2 regions of the Metabacillus hrfriensis genome follow, and region 1 is predicted to be linked to the other one. Evidence: riboswitches for the same ligand, from Rfam matches in the RefSeq annotation. Region 1 holds a riboswitch; the other holds the start of a gene.
What was found. Region 1 has a riboswitch for S-adenosylmethionine ahead of QLQ22_RS05660 (MetQ/NlpA family ABC transporter substrate-binding protein). Riboswitches for the same ligand answer to the same signal wherever they lie in the genome.

Region 1 (4,465 bases):
GATTGGCAAAGCAAGCTGAATTTAAAAGAGTACGTGAAAACAAGATACCAGGAAACATTGAAAGAGACACCTCTTCTTGATGGTGAGTCTGAAACGGAATCTAAACGCAGGCAGCTGTTTTATCTCAATATTCTTTGGTTCATGACGACCTTGCTGGACCGGAAAGACCGCATGAGCATGGGAGCGAGTCTCGAAGTCCGTGTTCCGTTTGCGGACCATCGCCTCGTAGAGTATGTTTGGAACATTCCATGGGATATGAAAATGCATGGAAACCGGGAAAAAGGAATTCTCCGCAAAGCATTAGAAGGCGTGCTTCCGGAAGAAGTCCTTTACCGTAAAAAAAGCCCGTATCCAAAAACACATAATCCTCACTATACAAAAGCCGTAAAAACTTGGCTTCAGTCATTGACGAAAAACCAGGATTCTGCCCTTCACGTCTTTTTTGATAAAAAAGCGCTGAACGATATTATCGAATCAGAAGGCAATGCGTTTCAGGCGCCTTGGTACGGACAGCTTATGACAGGTCCACAGCTGCTGGCACACCTTGCGCAGATTCATGTCTGGTTTGAAAAGTACAGAATCAATATCGAGGAATCTTAAAGAGTCAGCTGAAGTAAGCTGGCTTTTTGTTTTTGTGAGCGCGCAGAAATATAGCTGTAACCTATTAAACAGTAAGAAGATCTTTATAAAAAGGATTAAGTTTGAAGGTTGTCCGCAGATCCAAGGAGTGAGCCAATTTAGGGAAATCATACGCTCTCATTGAGTATCCAAATCCAGGATTGAGACTGTAAAGAGGAATCACACGCACTCAATGAGTATCCAAAACCAGGATTGTGCCTGTTTAGGGGAAACATACGCACTCAATGAGTATCCAAAACCAGGATTGAGCCTGTTTAGGGGAATCATACGCACTCTATGAGTATCCAAAACCAGGATTGAGACTGTAAAGAGTAATCACACGCACTCTATGAGTATCCAAAACCCGGATTGTGCCTGTTTAAGGGAAACATACGCACTCTATGAGTATCCAAAACCAGGATTGAGACTGTTTAGGGGAATCATGTGCTCTCTATGAGTATCCAAAACCAGGATTGTGCCTGTTTAGGGGAATCATACGCACTCTATGAGTATCCAAAACCAGGATTGAGAATGTTTAGGGGACATACGCACTCAATGAGTATCCAAAACCAGGATTGAGCCTGTTTAGGGGAATCATACGCTCTCTATGAGTATCCAAAACCAGGATTGAGACTGTAAAGAGGAATCATACGCACTCTATGAGTATCCAAAACCAAGTTTGAGACTGTTTAGGGGAAACATACGCACTCTATGAGTATCCAAAACCAGGAGTGAGAATGTTTAGGGGAATCATACGCACTCAATGAGTATCCAAATCCAGGATTGAGACTGTAAAGAGGAATCACACGCACTCTATGAGTATCCAAAACCAAGTTTGAGAATGTTTAGGGGAATCATGCGCTCTCTATGAGTATCCAAAACTAGGATTGAGACTGTTTAGGGGAATCATACGCACTCTATGAGTATCCAAAACCAAGTTTGAGAATGTTTAGGGGAATCATACGCACTCTATGAGTATCCAAAACCAGGAGTGAGAATGTTTAGGGGAAACATACGCTCTTTATGAGTATCCAAAACCAGGATTGAGCCTGTTTAGGGGAAACATACGCTCTCTATGAGTATCCAAAACCAGGATTGAGACTGTAAAGAGGAATCATACGCACTCAATGAGTATCCAAATCCAGGATTGTGCCTGTTTAGGGGAAACATACGCACTCTATGAGTATCCAAATCCAGGATTAAGCCTGTAAAGAGGAATCATACGCTCTCAATGAGTATCCAAGATTTTCGGCTAGGCTAATAAGAGGGCATGTTAACTTAATAAAATGAGAAATCACAAAATACTGCGTTTTTCAGCTTAATCAAATAAGGGTATGGCAAAATAAAGTATTTATTAATAGATTCTTATCTGTCTGCATCACACTTTTTTGATTATTCTAAAATAATGATTGACAGAATGAAGCTGTGAGTATATTATACAGATATTCGAATTTAATAGCTTGCTTATCAAGAGAGACTGAGGGAACAGGCCCTGCGAAGTCCGGCAACCTCCTTAAATGGAACGGTGCTAAATCCTGCAGAATGATTATTCATTCTGGAAGATAAGTCGTCATACATACGATTCCTCTTTCTGAATGAAAGGGGAATTTTTTGTGTAAAAAAAGGAGGAGAACAAATGAAAAAAACAGTTTTAGCACTTATTGTACTTGTAATGGGAGTATTATCTGCATGCGGAGCAGAAGGCTCAAATGGAGAAAAGAAAAGCATCAAAATTGGAGCATCGGCAGGTCCGTACACGGATATGGTTGAACTGGCGATCAAACCGGGACTTGAGGAAAAAGGATACGAGGTTGAAGTTGTTCAGTTTAATGATTACATTCAGCCAAATCAGGCGCTCGGCAATGATGAGCTTGATGCCAATCTGTTTCAGCATAAAATCTATATGGAAACCTTCGCAAAACAAAGCAAAATGGATTTATCTGAAGTGATTACTGTCCCTACTGCTCCGATGGGGATCTATTCTGACAAAGTCAAATCACTCAGTGAAGTGAAAGAGGGCGCGACCGTCGCCATTCCGAATGATCCAACGAACGCAGCGCGTGCGCTTCAGATTTTGAAAGATGGAGGATTAGTTGAGCTGAATGAAGATGTGAGTCCTATCCAAGTATCTGAAAAAGATGTGACTGAAAATCCAAAAAAATTAACCTTCGTTCCAGTAGAAGCGGCCCAATTGCCAAGAGCGGTGGAAGACACAGACTTGTCAGCTGTACCGGGAAATTTCGCTTTAGCCGCGAAAATGAATCTTGCAGATTCCGTCCAGCTCGAGAATATGAATGATGTGCATCGCAATCGTGTAGTGATGAATACGAAAGATGCAGATTCAGAGCTTGCTAAGGATATTAAAGAAGTTGTTGAATCTGAAGGATTTGAAAAAGCAATTGATAAAAACTTTCAGGGATTCGGAAAACCCGATTGGATGGAACAGAAGAAATAAAGAGAAAAACCACTTCATGGGAAGTGGTTTTCTTTAAAAGAGCTGTTCAATATCTTTTTGCTAAAGCCTCTCCTGAAATTATTCTCCTTTTCTTTCAAGCCGTAGTCTTTTTACCTGAATTGCTTTCTTCAACAGCTGCAAATGATTCAGGATAGCCGTAGCTGCCATGTTCACTCATATCGAGTCCGATCATTTCTTCTTCTTCCGTTACGCGGATTGTGCCCATAACTTGTTTCATCACTTTTAAAATGACGTAGGAGATGACAAACGCGTAAGCAGCGCATGATACGATTCCAATCGCTTGAACACCAAGCTGAGTGAAACCTCCGCCGTAGAATAATCCTGCTAAACCGCCGTTTCGTTCTGCGAGTTCCGGAGTTGCAAAGAAGCCGGTCGATAAAGTTCCCCAGATTCCGGCAGCACCATGAACAGACAGGGCGAAAATCGGATCATCAATTTTAGCTTTATCAAATAGCTTCATGCTGAAATAGACAATGACCCCGCCGATTAATCCAATTACAACAGCTGCCCAAGGAGCAACAAATGCACAGGATGCTGTAATAGCTACAAGTCCTGCCAGTGCGCCATTCAAGGTTGTTGGAATATCCGCTTTTCCTGTCATCATTCGAACAATAATCATTGCAGCAACTGCACCTGCAGCAGCGGCTAGCTGAGTGTTTAATGCTACATAGCCAAAGAATCCGTCTGACACGCCAAATGTGCTTCCTGCGTTAAAACCAAACCATCCAACCCAAAGGATCAGAACTCCTAATGCTGTATACACTTGATTGTGGCCGGATAATTGATTCGTTGTTCCGTCTTTCCCGTATTTCCCTAGCCTTGGTTTAAGGACGATTGTAGCTGCAAGAGCTGCCATTGCGCCAGTTAAATGAACAACAGTAGAGCCTGCGAAGTCCTGTTTGCCTAAATCCTTCAGCCAGCCTGCTCCCCAAATCCAGTGTGCGACAACAGGATAAACCAGGGCTGAAAATAGAACTGCGAAGATTACGTAAGCTGATAATTTAGCACGCTCTGCAAAGCCTCCGAAGGCAATTGTCAATGCAATTGCTGCGAATGCCAGCTGAAAAAAGAAATCAACCGAAGTCGTTAATCCGTCCTGTGCAGGTGCTGCATCTCCATAAAAGAAACTAGATAGACCGATGAATTTATTGCCATCCCCATAAATAAATCCATAGCCGACTGCCCAGAAGACAAGAGATGCAATTCCGATTGTGAAAATGGTTTTGCCGGCAATGTGGCCTGCATTTTTCATTCGGGTAGAACCCGCTTCAAGTAAAATGAAGCCGCCTTGCATAAGCAGAACCAATATTCCTCCAATAATTACCCACAAATTGTCCATTAACACTAAAGCATCCATAAAACACGCTCCTT
Region 2 (4,465 bases), 1.8 Mb from region 1:
GTTTGAGGATCAAGTGCAGATGTTGCTTCATCACACAATAGAATGGAGGGCTGTGTAGCCAGTGCTCTTGCAATGCCGACACGCTGTTTTTGACCCCCTGACAGCTGGTCTGGATATTGATTTGCTTTGTCCTCTAACCCTACAAACGACAATAATTCTGTTACTCTTTGTTTGATTTCTTTTTGAGAGGCTTTTGCAAGAAGGAGCGGCATCGCAACATTGGCGAAGACCGTTTTGGAATTCAGCAGATTGAAATGCTGGAAGACCATGCCGATTTTGCGTTTTACTTGTCTTACTTCCTTTTGGGATAGTGCCGTTAAATCGAGATTATCAACAATGATTTTTCCCGAGCTTGGACGCTCTAACAAATTCACTGTGCGGATCAGTGTGCTTTTACCGGCTCCGCTGAATCCGATCACACCGCAAATCTCCCCCTGCTTCACATGAAGATCAATGCCGTTAAGGGCTCTCACTTCATTTCCGCCGCTGTTATAAACCTTTGTGACACCTTCAAATTGAATCATATGTATTCCTCCCGTGATATTGATTTGAAAAGCGCAAGCGCCCGTTTAGCTCCGACAGACAGATAAGAATCTGACAGAAAAGTCCGGGTTTGACTTTTTTGGCGGATTTGTTCTGGCCGAGGAGTTGGGCAATGGAGCTAGACATCAATGCGCAAATTTTTATACTTTCTTATCTCTAAATAAAAAACCCTCTTCTATCCGACAAGAAGAGGGCATGAATTCATAAAGAATCACTAGGTCTCTTCTTATCTCCCAGGCTTTTTGCCTGCTGGAATTGGCACAGTACTTTTTTATAAAAGTCCGCTGCCGAAGCATCATCAGGCCAGTCCCTCCGCTTCTCTGGATAAGAAATCTATTTAATTTGCTGAAAAACAAAAAACCTCTTCCTGAAAGCCAAGAAGAGGGTAAGATCAAAGGTAAAAGACCGTTCACTCTTCTTATCTCTCAAGCGAAATCACGCTTGTTGGAGTTGGCACAGTTCTCAGGAAAGTCTGAGTCTGCTGCCGAGGTTTCAAAGGGCCAAATCCCTCCACCTCTCGTGATAAGAAGTTTCATATTTTCGATGTGAGTCCTACTTTACGCTGGTATTTTCAAAAAGTCAACACTTTTTTCATAAAAATATGACTACTTTGAAAGCCTGCGGTATCGGTATTGCTGCCACTGAAAACGAATAAAGCAGCCAACACAAAAGCCTAATATGGCAACAAATGCAGCTAGCGCGACCATTGCGGTAAAGATATAAGCCAGAGTCATCCAGTTCATCATATAACCAAGAAAACCAAGACTAAGACAGATGACTGCAATCATCTGATTGAACTGCTGCTGTTCGAAATCCTCGGGAATGTATTCCGAAGGCTTTTTTCTTAAAAAGAGCTTTGCCGTCTTCATAATAGGGTTAAATTTAAAAAGAAGCCCCATTAATCCTGGAATAAGAGGTATAAGAAGAAACCAGCCGGATCCTGAAACCCAAGCGGCTGCGACAGATAACACAATAAACCATTGATTCGTTAATACAAGAGGTTTAGGAATCGTATTCACTTAAATCCCACCTATCTGATTGGAATATTAGTATTCTACTCCTGTTTTTGTCATTTGTGAAGATAGAAACCTCAGGGGATTTCCCCCCCTTAAAAGCGTGTGAATGGGGTACTCAAATCGCTGATTCTCTGCTTTCATAACCTCAAAGTTTATTGACAGTTAGAAGGCGGCCGTGATAAGATCATTAAAACCAACTAAACCAATCAGAATTAAATAAATTATCAAGAGTGAACGAGAGATCTGGCTCCGCGACTTCACAGCAACCGCCGGCAAACGGAAAGGTGCTCCCACCAGCAAAGCTGCTGTGCTTTGGTTGATAGAGAAAAACCCTCTCTTTATAGCCAATGAAAGAGAGGGTTTTTCTTTTATGATTTGTATGAATTGGAGGAATCACAAATGACTGAAACGATTTACTCTGTATTGCCCGGTGCTGAAAGCTTTTTTTATAAAGGAAATGAGATTGGCATTCTGCTTTGCCATGGATTTGTTGGAACACCTCAAAGTGTTGGAGAACTGGGAAAACTGCTTGCTGATAAAGGCTTCACCGTTCTTGCCCCGCGATTAAAAGGCCACGGGACAGATGCTCGCGAGCTTGAAGCCTGCTGTTATCTGGATTGGATCAAAGACATTGAACAGACTTATTTAAAGCTGAAAAAAATCTGCCGGAAAGTATTTATTGCAGGTCAATCTATGGGCGGCATCCTAGCTTTGCATTTAGCTGGCAAATACAAAGAAATCAGCGGTGTGATTACGATTAATGCTGCTTTAAGCGTGCCTGGATATGAGTCTTTCGAAGATCTGACAGAGCCAAGGTTCATTGCTGAAGGAAAACCGGATATAAAAGCAGAAGGAATCGAAGAAATTACTTACTCAGCTGTTCCAATTACAGCCGTTCATAATCTCCTTAATCTTATAAAATTTATAAAACCAAAGCTTTCAGAAGTCTCATGTCCGCTGCTCGTTTTTAAATCCGAAGAAGACCATGTCGTCCCTCCGGACAGCTCCGATACCCTTTTTGAAAACGTCTCATCATCTATGAAAAAAATCATCAGTCTAACTAACTCCTATCACGTTGCTTCCATGGATTACGATAAAGAAATTATTGCAGATAGAACCTCGGATTACATACATTTGTGCTGTCATCCATTCTACAAAATTTCCGTTTAGCCAATGACTTTCTTCCGGCATTCCTGTTAAACTAAGAGCAGGTGATAAACATGTTTTTAAAATTAATCAAATTAAATAAAGAAGAGATACCTTCGTTTGAAACGTATCCTTTTTCCATTCCTGCCATTTCACATTTGGATGAACTTAAAATTAAAAGCCCTGTTACTTTTTTTGCAGGTGAAAATGGATCCGGCAAATCGACATTGATGGAAGCCATTGCCTATCAGTGCGGGTTTAATACCGCTGGCGGCAGCCATCATCTTTATGAAACTAGAAGCTCTCAATCTGATTTAGGAAAATATATCAAGCTTGCCTGGATGCCTAAAGTTAAAAATGGCTTTTTCCTAAGAGCTGAGTCCTTTTATCAGTTTGCATCCTATCTGGAAGAATTGAATGAAGAGCCATTGTCTGGTGACGTTTTTGGCCCATATGGCGGTAAATCGCTTCATCATCAATCACATGGTGAATCTTTTTTATCCCTCTTTCTCAATCGTTTCGGCAATGGCCAGAAAGCCGTCTATTTATTGGATGAACCAGAGGCCGCTCTTTCTCCATCAAGACAGCTGACCCTGCTCCGCATCATTCATGACTTAACAAAAGACGGTGAGGCGCAATTTATTATTGCCACACATTCTCCTATCCTTCTGGGATTTCCCGGGGCGAATATATTAAGCTTTGATTCGGAAAGCATAGCTGAAATCGATTATACGGAGACGGATCATTATCAGATTACAAAGTATTTTTTGGAGAATCGCAATCTGTTTTTGGAGGAGTTATTTAAGGAAGAATAATCTGAGCATTTACACCTTTCCTTTGCTCCTGAGGATTTCAGAGCCTTAACACCATTAATCTATGCCCTTATAAACCCTATGGGACATTTAAGCTAAAAATGCAAGAACGTCTGCCAATTCGAATAAAGAGATGTTATGTAAAGAAGCCTTCGGGAATGCTTTCCAAAGGCTTCATTTCCAAACAAGTTTTTCACGTTTAAAGTTAAAAACTAACTGTAATGTTCTATTTCTGCAAAAATATTTGGAATCAACTTGCTATTCCTAATTGCTGGTACTACCCGAAGACGGGGAGTTTCTCTTTAACATAAAAGAAAAGATATATCGTAATTCTTAGGAAGATCTTTCATTATCATAAAGAAAAACTCCAGCTCAATCCTGAAGCTATCTTTAATCTGCTTCATATCTTTAGTCACTTAAACTTCCCTTGTTTAGGAATACAATTCAAATCAGATCTAAAACATTTAAAGTAATAACGTTGCTCCTTTTTTATAATATTCGTTCATCGTTTCTTTAGGAACCATGCTTCCACCGGTAGCCCACATAAGATGTGTAGCATTTTTCATTTTATCTGTTAAGTTATGATTTTGTATGTATTCTTTTCCTTCTTTCTCAGTCCATAACTTTACCGGCCCTATTACACCGGCTAATGCGGAAGGCTCCAGGTGAATGTTTTCTGTATCGGCCAATGAGCTTAATAGTTTAAATAATTCATTATCACTTACCGTATAACTTCCGCTTAATAAAGACTCGATGGTTTGACCCACGAATCCTGATGGCCTTCCGACCGCAAGGCCGTCTGCTGATGTGATGTTGTCAATTCCAAAATCTTGTACAGAAACTTTATCATGCAGCCCTGTTACTAGCCCAAGTAACATACATGGAGAATGTGTAGGCTCTGCAAAGAAGCAATGTACTCGATGCTGATACATAAGTTTTAAGCCAAAA

Region 2: linked by a shared signal. The riboswitch ahead of QLQ22_RS22135 (alpha/beta hydrolase) and the one ahead of QLQ22_RS05660 (MetQ/NlpA family ABC transporter substrate-binding protein) in region 1 are both predicted to bind S-adenosylmethionine.

Annotation. Positions count from the first base shown of each region.
Region 1 covers NZ_CP126116.1:1,142,331-1,146,795, forward strand. The annotation lists gene asnB (asparagine synthase (glutamine-hydrolyzing)) at 1-600, shown strand, start outside; SAM riboswitch class I at 2,080-2,187, shown strand; gene QLQ22_RS05660 (MetQ/NlpA family ABC transporter substrate-binding protein) at 2,255-3,073, shown strand; gene QLQ22_RS05665 (ammonium transporter) at 3,168-4,451, opposite strand.
Region 2 covers NZ_CP126116.1:4,451,195-4,455,659, forward strand. The annotation lists gene QLQ22_RS22125 (methionine ABC transporter ATP-binding protein) at 1-524, opposite strand, end outside; SAM riboswitch class I at 767-874, opposite strand; SAM riboswitch class I at 959-1,072, opposite strand; gene QLQ22_RS22130 (DUF4395 domain-containing protein) at 1,149-1,562, opposite strand; SAM riboswitch class I at 1,778-1,885, shown strand; gene QLQ22_RS22135 (alpha/beta hydrolase) at 1,959-2,729, shown strand; gene QLQ22_RS22140 (AAA family ATPase) at 2,780-3,520, shown strand; gene QLQ22_RS22145 (D-serine ammonia-lyase) at 3,982-4,465, opposite strand, start outside.